DNA from 2 places in the Bacillus mojavensis genome. Region 2 is predicted to be linked to the other one. Evidence: predicted binding sites of a transcription regulator. Region 2 holds the regulator's gene; the other holds the start of a gene.
What was found. The regulator Rex, encoded in region 2, represses fermentation and respiration genes when NADH is low (regulators of the CRP and FNR family bind a similar motif). The targets are predictions, from matches to a motif close to TTGTGAAATATTTCACAA.
Positions count from the first base shown of each region.

Region 1: the regulator Rex is predicted to act here: its motif matches at 1,265-1,282, upstream of HC660_RS18935 (nitrate reductase subunit alpha).

Region 1 is NZ_CP051464.1:3,640,055-3,645,985, reverse strand. Features, by position in the region: gene HC660_RS18945 (YwiC-like family protein) at 1-571, opposite strand, end outside; gene HC660_RS18940 (cyclic nucleotide-binding domain-containing protein) at 715-1,191, shown strand; gene HC660_RS18935 (nitrate reductase subunit alpha) at 1,347-5,033, shown strand; gene narH (nitrate reductase subunit beta) at 5,023-5,931, shown strand, end outside.
Region 2 is NZ_CP051464.1:645,474-651,404, forward strand. Features, by position in the region: gene HC660_RS03365 (ABC-F family ATP-binding cassette domain-containing protein) at 1-943, opposite strand, end outside; gene moaC (cyclic pyranopterin monophosphate synthase MoaC) at 1,070-1,582, shown strand; gene HC660_RS03375 (redox-sensing transcriptional repressor Rex) at 1,579-2,226, shown strand; gene tatAY (sec-independent protein translocase protein TatAY) at 2,248-2,421, shown strand; gene tatC (sec-independent protein translocase protein TatCy) at 2,428-3,186, shown strand; gene HC660_RS03390 (YdiK family protein) at 3,233-3,424, opposite strand; gene HC660_RS03395 (CPBP family intramembrane glutamic endopeptidase) at 3,421-4,155, opposite strand; gene groES (co-chaperone GroES) at 4,393-4,677, shown strand; gene groL (chaperonin GroEL) at 4,724-5,931, shown strand, end outside.

The DNA.
Region 1 (5,931 bases), 1.0 Mb from region 2:
CGCCGAAAGCTGCGGAGAGCAAGGGGAGGAGCAGGTGATAGCCCCACGACCAGTAGGCAAATCCTCGATTATTCTTCTCCCGGATCACCGACTTTACATAAAATGAACTTCCGATAAAAAACAAAGAAGATTGTGCGAAAATAAACCATGCCCAGCCGTCAAGAGTTTCCGTCCCCAGCCAGCAGCTGGCGAATCCTCCTGCACAAAAGAAAAAGACGCCCGCAAAATCATTCAGCAGCGCTCGTTCATTTTTTCGCCGGGCATAATACACATGAATGAGAAACAGCGGCAGCAAAGAAAAGGCAAGCCAGATAAAAGACGGCTTATGGATGACAGCGGCAAGCAAAAAGCTGCAGGCTGGAACACTGTAATAAAATATCCACTTTTGATAGGCGTTGATTTGTTTCTTTTTTAATGCCAGCGTAACAGGATAAACAGCCAAATAAAGAAACAGCCAGCCTAAAAATAGGGGAATATGCCAAAGAACCGCTCCTCCCTTCACTATACCGAGGCAAAATGGAATGAGCAGCATGGCCCAAGCGCCGTGCTGCTTCGGAATAAGCGCCTTCATCGAAACACTCCTTTCTTGCTTCATTATAAAAGCGACAATACCGACAATAAGTGACATTCATCATATCATCTGTGAAATACATCACTGCTGTTATGGATCGGCCGGGCTACACTAAAGCTATCCTTAGCACAGGAGGCTTCCCTATGAATCAGTGTGACTATTTATTTTTTTTGAGACAACTTCCTATGTTTAATGAAGTGCCCCTATCCATCGTTGAAACATTGCTGAATAACGGGACGTTTATCCGCGGGTCATGTGATCAGGATCCATCTTTTCTCCATTCTCAATCCATTTATATTGTATTAAAAGGCAGTATTCGTTTTATTGACAGCAGGCTGCCTGAAGGGTCGCAAACCGTTGCGCTGTGGGAAAAAGGCGATGTGTTTCCCGTCGATCAAAAAGGCGGGCTGTTCTTATCTCCATTCATTTCAGTCCGCACATCCGAAGACATTCTTATGCTCAATATCCCTTTTTACATATTAAAAAAAATCATGTCCTATTACCCGAAGCTGCAGATGAATTTTCTGGTGATGCTCCAGCAAAATGTCTTTTTCTCTTATGAGCTGTTTTTGCGTTATCTGCATAGATCTCAGGATGAAAATGCTGAACCCGATTCCTAAAAGGAGTCGGGTTTTTTGATCAGTCTATCCATTCCTTCTTCTTCATGTGAACTTTCTGTGAAAAAAGGGGAGTGTGTGACATAGTTCACAAGGAAATATCCTGCCTCTGTATATAGTGAATTTAGAATACCTGACTCGGAAGGAGTGAAATACTCATGAAAAAAAAGAAAATGAGTCCGTTGTTTAGGAGATTAAACTATTTCTCTCCTATTGAGCATCAATCAAATAAACATAGTCAAACAACCTATGAAGATCGTGATTGGGAGAATGTATACAGAAACAGATGGCAGTACGATAAGGTCGTCCGCTCCACCCACGGCGTCAACTGCACAGGGTCCTGCAGCTGGAATATATACGTGAAAAACGGCATCGTCACATGGGAAGGGCAAAACCTGAATTATCCGTCAACCGGCCCGGATATGCCTGATTTCGAACCGAGAGGCTGTCCGCGAGGGGCCAGTTTTTCATGGTATATCTACAGCCCGCTCCGTGTGAAATATCCATACGTGCGCGGTGTGCTGATCAATTTGTGGCGTGAAGCATTGCAGGCTCATCAAAACCCTTTGGAAGCATGGAAATCGATTGTTGAAAATCCGGATAAAGCGAAGTCCTTTAAACAGGCGCGGGGAAAAGGCGGTTTTGTGCGCGCTGAATGGCCGGAGGTGCTGAAGCTGATTTCGGCCTCTCTGCTCTATACAGTCATGAAATACGGGCCTGACCGGAATGTGGGCTTTTCCCCGATTCCGGCCATGTCCATGATCAGCCACGCGTCAGGCTCGCGGTTTATGTCTTTGATTGGCGGCCCTATGCTCAGTTTCTATGATTGGTATGCGGATCTTCCGCCGGCATCCCCGCAAATCTGGGGCGACCAGACAGACGTCCCGGAAAGCAGTGATTGGTACAACTCAGGCTATATCATCACATGGGGCTCCAATGTCCCTCTCACAAGGACGCCTGATGCGCACTTTTTGGCAGAAGCCCGCTATAAAGGGGCAAAAGTCATCTCAATCAGCCCGGATTTCGCGGAATCCTCAACATTTGCGGATGACTGGCTGAGCATTCGCCAGGGAACAGACGGCGCGCTTGCGATGGCGATGGGGCATGTGATCCTGCAGGAGTTTTACGTTAATCAGAAGACAGAGCGTTTCATAGAGTACGCAAAGCAATACACGGATTTCCCGTTCTTTGTCACTCTAACTAAAGAAGATGGCGTTTATACGGCCGGGCGTTTTCTTCATGCAAAGGATATCGGGCGGCAGACGGGGCATGATCAGTGGAAGCCTGCGGTGTGGAATGAACGTACAAGCGCATTCGCGATCCCGCAAGGAACAATGGGCTCCCGCTGGGACGGCCAAAAGAAATGGAACCTGCACATGATAGATGAAGAAACAGGCGAATCGATTGAACCCCGGCTCTCAGTGCTCGGCATAGAGGACGAAATCGGCACGGTTCGAATCCCTTATTTCTCAAATGAGGGAAACAGAGTGCTTGAGCGAGACCTGCCGATTAAAAAACTGGCCATGGACAATGAAGATGTGTATGTCACAACCGTGTTTGACTTGATTTTGGCTAACTACGGTGTGAATCGGGGGATCGGGGAGAAATCAGCCTGCTCGTATGACGATCCTGAACCGTTTACGCCAGCCTGGCAGGAGCATGTGACAGGAATCAAAAAAGAAGCCGTCATTAAGATAGCCAGAGAATTTGCCCAAAATGCGATCGATACAGAGGGCCGTTCCATGATTATTGTAGGAGCTGGTATTAATCACTGGTTCAATTCCGATACGATCTACCGCGCTGTGTTAAATCTTGTGTTATTAGTAGGCGCCCAAGGTGTTAACGGCGGAGGCTGGGCTCATTATGTGGGTCAGGAAAAACTCCGCCCTGCTGAAGGCTGGCAGACAATTGCAAATGCAAAGGACTGGGAGGGCGTGCCCAAGCTGCAAAACGGCACCTCATTTTTCTACTTTGCGACTGACCAATGGCGCTACGAGGATCAGCCGGTCAGTGACTTGGCATCACCGATCGCTGGGTCATCCCGCTACAAGCATCACGCCGATTACAATGTGCTGGCAGCAAGACTCGGATGGCTTCCGTCTTATCCGACATTTGATAAAAACGGAATTGACCTGTACAAAGAAGCTGAAAAAGCGGGGGCAACAACACCTGAAGACGTTGGTGCGTACGTGGCCTCACAGCTTCAAGAGAAAAAGCTGAAATTCGCCATTGAAGATCCTGACAATGAAGCGAATTTTCCGAGAAACCTGTTCGTGTGGAGAGCGAATCTGATTTCCAGTTCGGGAAAAGGGCATGAATATTTTCTCAAGCATCTCTTGGGAACGACGAACGGCTTGATGAATGACGACAGCGACAGCATCCGTCCTGAAGAAATCAAATGGCACGAGCAGGCTCCGGAAGGAAAGCTCGATTTGTTAATCAATCTTGATTTCCGAATGGCCGGTACCGCCTTGTATTCCGATATCGTGCTACCAGCGGCGACATGGTATGAAAAACACGATCTCAGCAGCACCGATATGCACCCGTTCATTCATCCTTTTGCTCCGGCGATCTCAGCTCCGTGGGAATCAAAGTCAGACTGGGATATTTTCAAGGCGCTGTCTAAAGCCGTTTCTGATCTGGCAGAAGAAGTCGATATGGACCCGGTGAAAGAAGTAGTCGCGACGCCGCTCCTTCACGACACCATGCAGGAATTGGCCCAGCCGTTCGGCAAAATCAATGACTGGAGCAAAGGCGAATGTGAAGCCGTCCCGGGGAAAACGATGCCGAACATTCAAGTCGTTGAAAGGGACTACAAGCAAATTTTTCATAAAATGACTGCGCTCGGCCCAAACGCCGCCTTAAAACCGAGCGGAACAAAAGGCATGAGCTGGTCGATTGCCGATGAATATGAATCACTCAAAAAGAGATTGGGAGAAATCACCTCGGACAGCGTTGCAAAGGGGTGTCCGAATATAAGTGAAGCAAAGCAGGCGGCAGAAGCGATTTTAACCCTATCGTCCACTTCTAATGGGAAAGTTGCCGTAAAAGCATGGGAATCGCTTGAAAACATCACAAACCTGGAGCTGAAAGACCTGGCGGAAGAACGGGAGGAAGAATGCTTTACGTTTGAACAAATTACAGCCCAGCCGAAAACGGTGATCACATCTCCGGCATTTACAGGTTCTGAAAAAGGAGGGCGCAGGTATTCGCCGTTTACGACAAATGTGGAAAAATTGATTCCTTGGCGTACGCTGACAGGCAGACAATCCTACTATGTCGATCATGAACTGATGATGGAATTCGGGGAAACGATGGCGACCTTTAAACCGATCCTCCAGCATCGTCCGTTTCTAAGCAAGCGGCCTGATCAAGAGGGCAAAGAAATTGTCCTCAATTATTTGACGCCGCATAATAAATGGTCTGTCCATAGCATGTATTTTGATTCCTTGCCGATGCTTACGCTATTTCGTGGCGGGCCTACAGTATGGATGAATAAAGATGATGCGGGGGATGCGGATATCAAAGACAACGATTGGATTGAATGCTTTAACCGAAATGGGGTTGTCGTAGCGAGAGCGGTGCTGTCTCACCGGATACCAAAAGGAATGGCGTTTATGCATCATGCCCAAGACCGCCATATCAACGTGCCCGGCACAAAACTGACCAATAACCGCGGAGGCACCCATAACAGTCCGACAAGAATTCACGTCAAGCCGACACAGATGATCGGCGGCTATGCCCAGCTCAGCTACGGCTTTAACTACTACGGACCTACGGGGAATCAGCGTGATCTGAATGTGGTCATCCGCAAGCTGAAGGAGGTCGATTGGCTTGAAGATTAAAGCGCAAATCGGAATGGTCATGAACTTAGATAAATGCATCGGCTGCCACACGTGCAGCGTAACCTGCAAAAACACATGGACAAACCGTTCCGGTGCCGAATATATGTATTTCAATAATGTAGAAACAAAGCCGGGTATCGGCTACCCGAAGCAATGGGAGGATCAGGACAAATATAAAGGCGGCTGGACCTTAAAAAAAGGAAAGCTCGAGCTGAAATCAGGCCCGAAAACCAACCGCCTTGCAAATCTTTTCTATAATCCGAATCAGCCAACCATTGATGATTACTACGAGCCTTGGAACTATGATTATGAAACGCTGACTAACAGTCCGCAGAAAAAACACCAGCCTGTAGCGCGGCCAAAATCGTCGCTGACGGGAGATTTTATGAATATTGAATGGGGGCCGAACTGGGAGGATGATCTGGCGGGCGGCCACATTACGGGGCTTGAAGATCCAAACGTTCAAAAGATGGAGGAGTCTATTAAAACGGAATTCGATGAAGTTTTTATGATGTATCTTCCGCGTATCTGCGAGCATTGCATCAACCCGGCGTGCGTGTCCTCTTGTCCGTCCGGTGCCATGTACAAACGGGAGGAAGACGGTATTGTACTCGTGGATCAAAACGCATGCCGTTCATGGAGATACTGTGTTTCATCCTGCCCTTATAAAAAAGTGTATTTTAACTGGCAAACGAACAAAGCCGAAAAATGCACCCTCTGCTTTCCGCGTTTGGAGGCGGGACTGCCGACCATCTGCTCTGAGACATGCGTGGGGAGAATCCGTTATTTGGGCGTCATGCTGTATGACGCGGATAAGGTGGAGGAAGCGGCATCTGCTGAAAATGAAAAGGATCTCTATCATTCTCAATTAGAAGTGTTTCTTGATCCGAATGATCCC
Region 2 (5,931 bases):
GAAAATTTGCTGATTTTTCGTCGCCGAGCGGTTTTGACATGACGTCCATCCGTTCAAGCTGTTTCCGCCGGCTTTGTGCTCTTTTTGTCGTTGAGGCTCTCGCCAGATTTCGGTCTACAAAGTCCTGCAGCTTAGCGATTTCATCCTGCTGTTTTTCATACAGCTTAAGATCCTTTTCATATTGGGCAGCTTTCTGATCGAGATAAGCGCTGTAGTTGCCGTGATACTTTTTGCTTTCTGATCTAGATACCTCGTACACCTGATTCACCACTTTATCCAAAAAGTAGCGGTCGTGAGAAACAATCAGAATGGCGCCTGAATAGCCTTGCAAATAATGTTCAAGCCAGGTCAGCGTATTAATGTCCAGATGGTTGGTCGGCTCATCTAGAATGAGAAGGTCAGGCTGTGTTAACAAAAGCTTACCCAAGGCCAGTCTTGTTTTCTGACCACCGCTCAGGCTTTGCACCTGCGTTGAATCGTCAAAATGGCTGAAGCCGAGACCGTGCAGCACAGATCTGACATCTGCTTCATATTGATAGCCGCCTTTATCTTTAAATTCCTGCTGAAGGCGGTCGTAGGTTTTCATGATGCTTTCCAGTTCACCTGGATCAGCTGCCGCCATTTTTTCTTCTATGGTGCGCATTTCTTTTTCCATTGCTTTTAAGTGATCAAAAACAGTCAGCAGCTCTTCTTTTATGGTAAGCTTAGAATCCAAGCCGGTATGCTGGGCTAAGTAGCCCATTGTGATATCTTTCGGCTTGATAACTTCACCCTTTTCATATGAAAGGTGACCTGCGATAATTTTAAGGAGTGTAGATTTCCCCGCGCCGTTTCTTCCGACAATTGCGACGCGATCACGGTTTCTGACTTCCAGCTTTATATTGTTTAAAATAGTATCAGCACCAAATGATTTGGAAAGCTGATTAATTTGTAAGATCATCATATTATTTCACCTCTGCTATAATAAGTTAAGTGTAGCTTATGAACCAGAACTCAGCAAACAATACATTGGCCGGATAAGACATAGAGAAGAAAATAGTGTATGATCTGTTTAAGGAGAGTTTTTACTATGAATGGATTTTCTCATTTTAATGAACAGGGCAGAGCCCAGATGGTGGATATCAGCGAAAAATCTTCGACTGTCCGTACTGCGGCGGCTGTATCAAGCGTACACATGAAGAGTGAAGTGTACGAGAAAATAAAAAGCCATGATATCGGCAAAGGAGATGTACTTGCTGTCGCTCAGGTGGCGGGCATTATGGCTGCAAAGCAAACATCAAATATCATTCCGATGTGCCATCCGCTATCCTTGAGCGGGGTCGATATTTCGTTTGACTGGAAAATAAAAGAAACAGAAGTTATACTTCATATAAAAGCACAGGTCAAAACGAAAGGGAGTACAGGTGTGGAAATGGAAGCGCTAACTTCTGCATCGGTGTGTGCCCTTACTGTTTACGATATGTGCAAGGCGCTTGATAAGGGGATGGTCATCGGCCCTACCTGCTTGCTGGAAAAGACAGGCGGGAAAAACGGTGACTTTAAAAGAGAACTATCCGAGTATAATTTGGAGGACCAAAAATGAATAAGGATCAATCAAAAATTCCGCAGGCGACGGCAAAACGGCTGCCGCTTTATTATCGCTTTTTAAAGAATCTGCATGCGTCAGGAAAACAGCGTGTATCATCTGCTGAACTCAGTGATGCCGTAAAGGTTGATTCTGCCACGATTCGCAGGGATTTTTCCTATTTTGGAGCTCTTGGCAAAAAAGGATACGGATATAATGTTGATTATTTGCTGTCATTTTTCCGAAAAACACTTGATCAGGATGAAATGACAGACGTTATCTTGATTGGTGTCGGGAATTTAGGAACAGCATTTCTTCACTATAATTTCACAAAAAATAATAACACGAAAATTTCTATGGCTTTTGATATAAATGAGAGTAAAATAGGAACTGAGGTAGGCGGTGTGCCCGTCTTTAACCTAGATGATCTTGAAAAACATGTAAAAGGCGAATCAGTTGCCATTCTTACAGTGCCCGCAGTTGCGGCCCAATCGATTACCGACAGATTGGTTGCGTTAGGGATTAAGGGTATTCTTAATTTTACGCCGGCCCGTTTGAATGTGCCGGAACACATTCGAATTCATCATATAGATTTAGCTGTAGAGCTTCAGTCACTGGTTTATTTCTTGAAGCATTATTCTGTTTTAGAGGAAATCGAGTAACCGGAAAGGAGGAGCCCAAATATGCCGATCGGTCCTGGAAGCCTTGCTGTTATCGCAATCGTTGCTCTGATTATCTTTGGTCCCAAAAAGCTGCCTGAGTTGGGAAAAGCGGCTGGAGACACACTTCGTGAATTCAAAAACGCTACTAAAGGATTAGCGAGTGATGATGAGGAAAAAAAGAAAGAGAATCAGTAAGTTAGGATGACACAAATGAAAGTGAATCAAATGTCGCTGCTGGAGCATATTGCGGAGCTTCGAAAACGATTGCTGGTTGTGGCGCTGGCGTTTGTCGTTTTCTTTATCGCGGGATTTTTTTTAGCGAAGCCGATTATAGTGTATTTGCAAGAAACGGATGAAGCGAAGGAGCTCACGCTCAATGCGTTTAATCTGACAGACCCGCTTTATGTGTTTATGCAGTTTGCGTTTATCATCGGGATTGTCCTGACTTCGCCGGTTATTCTTTACCAGCTTTGGGCTTTTGTGAGCCCGGGTCTCTATGAAAGGGAACGCAAAGTAACGCTCAGCTACATTCCGATCTCTATTTTGCTGTTTTTAGCGGGTTTATCTTTTTCCTATTATATTTTATTTCCTTTTGTTGTCGATTTTATGAAACGGATCTCTCAAGATTTGAATGTCACTCAGGTAATCGGAATTAATGAATATTTTCATTTTCTTCTGCAGCTGACGATTCCGTTTGGACTATTGTTTCAAATGCCGGTCATCCTTATGTTTTTGACAAGGCTTGGAATTGTGACACCGATGTTTTTAACGAAAATCAGAAAGTATGCGTACTTTACGCTGCTTGTGATTGCTGCTCTGATTACACCACCTGAGCTTTTGTCTCATATGATGGTGACTGTTCCGCTCTTGATTTTGTATGAAATCAGTATTTTAATATCGAAGGCTGCCTATCGGAAAGCGCAGAAAAGCAGTGCTGCCGATCATGACGTTTCTTCTTAACCATCATAAAAAAATCCATTTCTCATAGAAGAGAAATGGATTTTCTTTATTTCTGGTTTTTCTTTGTTTTAAATGAAAAGGCGAACATCTTAAAAGAAATGCTGATGTTGTATGCAGCGAACACCATCAGCAGGATGGAGTAAAATGACCACATGCTGCCTGGTGAGCTTGCGGCGAGATAAGTAAAGATGCACCCTACGGCAAAGTAGATCATTCCCCACACTATCGGGTTTCTCATGAAAGTAATCCTCCAATAATCAATTGCATTTGTGTGCTTTGCTGTTCAAGGTATTTCTGAACAGGCTCAAGCTGCATAATGACGACGAATGTATTCATCATTACATGGGCGAAAATCGGCACCCAAATCCGTTTGGTTCTCGCATATAAAAATGCAAAGGTAAAGCCCATTGCTGTATACAGCAGAAGGTGCGTCAAATCGGCATGAACAATTCCGAAAATAATGGAGCTGATCAGTCCGGCAATAAAGAAATTCGTTTTTTCGTACAGCGCGCCGAAAATGATTTTTCTGAAGATGATTTCTTCTAATATTGGCCCGATGATAGAAGAAACGATAATCATAAGCGGGACTGCCTGAATCACATCCAGGATGGCTTTTGTATTTTCTGATTCTCTTCCGATGCCAAATACATAATATTCAATAGAACCGGCTATTCCTTGAGAGAAAAGGGCTATGAAAAAACCGGCTATCGCCCAAAGGATCGATAGTCCGACAGAGTCTTTCTTTTCGTTTCGCAACGTAGTTTTAGGCACAGTTCTGAGAATGAGCAATACAACAATCAGACAGGCAATAAAACTGATGACGGACCATAATCCCTGCGCGTGCAGCAGATTTTCTTTTGTGGGCTGTCCTCCCGCATAACCGAATTTAAATAACAAGGGAATCCCGATTACTGCTGAAAACTGCATGATGATATATGTCAAAATAATAAACCAATACTGTTTTCTCAAATGGTATGTACTCCTTTGTTAAGTGGGTTTCTTTTGTCTACAGCTATTGTAACATAATTGAACGGGGGTGAAAAAACCAAGGGATATCAGAGCTGAAAAGAATGATGTAAGCGTGAAAAATTTTTTATCTTATCACTTGAAATTGGAAGTCAGATTCTTTATTATAAGAGTTGTGTTAGCACTCTTTAGTGCTGAGTGCTAAAATTACATATTCATACTATTGAGGAGGTTATTACATTGTTAAAGCCATTAGGTGATCGCGTTGTCATTGAACTCGTAGAATCTGAAGAAAAAACTGCCAGCGGAATTGTGTTACCGGATTCTGCAAAAGAAAAGCCGCAAGAAGGCAAAATCGTGGCAGCTGGTTCAGGTCGCGTGTTAGAAAGCGGAGAGCGCGTTGCTTTAGAAGTAAAAGAGGGCGACCGCATTATCTTCTCAAAATACGCAGGTACTGAAGTGAAATACGAAGGTACTGAATACTTAATCTTACGTGAAAGCGACATTTTAGCTGTTATCGGCTAATTCTTAAATAAACAAATACTTAAAAATTCGAGGAGGTTTCGTACACATGGCAAAAGATATTAAGTTTAGTGAAGAAGCTCGCCGCGCAATGCTTCGCGGTGTTGATGCACTTGCTGATGCTGTAAAAGTAACTTTAGGACCAAAAGGACGCAACGTGGTTCTAGAGAAAAAATTCGGTTCTCCGTTAATCACAAATGACGGTGTAACAATCGCTAAAGAAATCGAACTTGAAGACGCGTTTGAAAACATGGGTGCTAAGCTTGTAGCTGAAGTAGCCAGCAAAACAAACGACGTTGCCGGTGACGGTACAACAACTGCGACAGTTCTTGCGCAAGCAATGATCCGCGAAGGCCTTAAAAACGTAACAGCAGGCGCTAACCCTGTAGGCGTGCGTAAAGGTATGGAACAAGCTGTAAACGTTGCGATCGAGAACCTGAAAGAAATTTCTAAGCCAATCGAAGGCAAAGAATCTATCGCTCAGGTTGCTGCGATCTCTGCTGCTGATGAGGAAGTCGGAAGCCTTATCGCTGAAGCAATGGAGCGCGTAGGCAACGACGGCGTTATCACAATCGAAGAGTCTAAAGGCTTCACAACTGAGCTTGAAGTTGTTGAAGGTATGCAATTCGACCGCGGATATGCGTCTCCTTACATGGTAACTGATTCTGATAAGATGGAAGCAGTTCTTGACAATCCTTACATCTTAATCACAGACAAAAAAATCACAAACATTCAAGAAATCCTTCCTGTGCTTGAGCAGGTTGTTCAGCAAGGCAAACCATTGCTTCTAATCGCTGAGGATGTTGAAGGTGAAGCTCTTGCAACACTTGTTGTGAACAAACTTCGCGGCACATTCAACGCAGTGGCTGTTAAAGCTCCTGGCTTTGGTGACCGCCGTAAAGCAATGCTTGAAGACATCGCTGTCCTTACTGGCGGAGAAGTCATCACAGAAGATCTTGGCCTTGACCTGAAATCTACTGAAATCGGACAATTGGGACGCGCTTCTAAAGTTGTGGTTACAAAAGAAAACACAACAATCGTTGAAGGCGCTGGCGAAACAGATAAAATTTCTGCACGCGTCACTCAAATCCGCGCACAAGTGGAAGAAACAACTTCTGAGTTCGACAGAGAAAAATTACAAGAGCGTCTTGCTAAACTTGCTGGCGGCGTAGCTGTCATCAAAGTCGGCGCTGCGACTGAAACTGAGCTGAAAGAGCGTAAACTTCGCATCGAAGACGCCCTGAACTCAACTCGCGC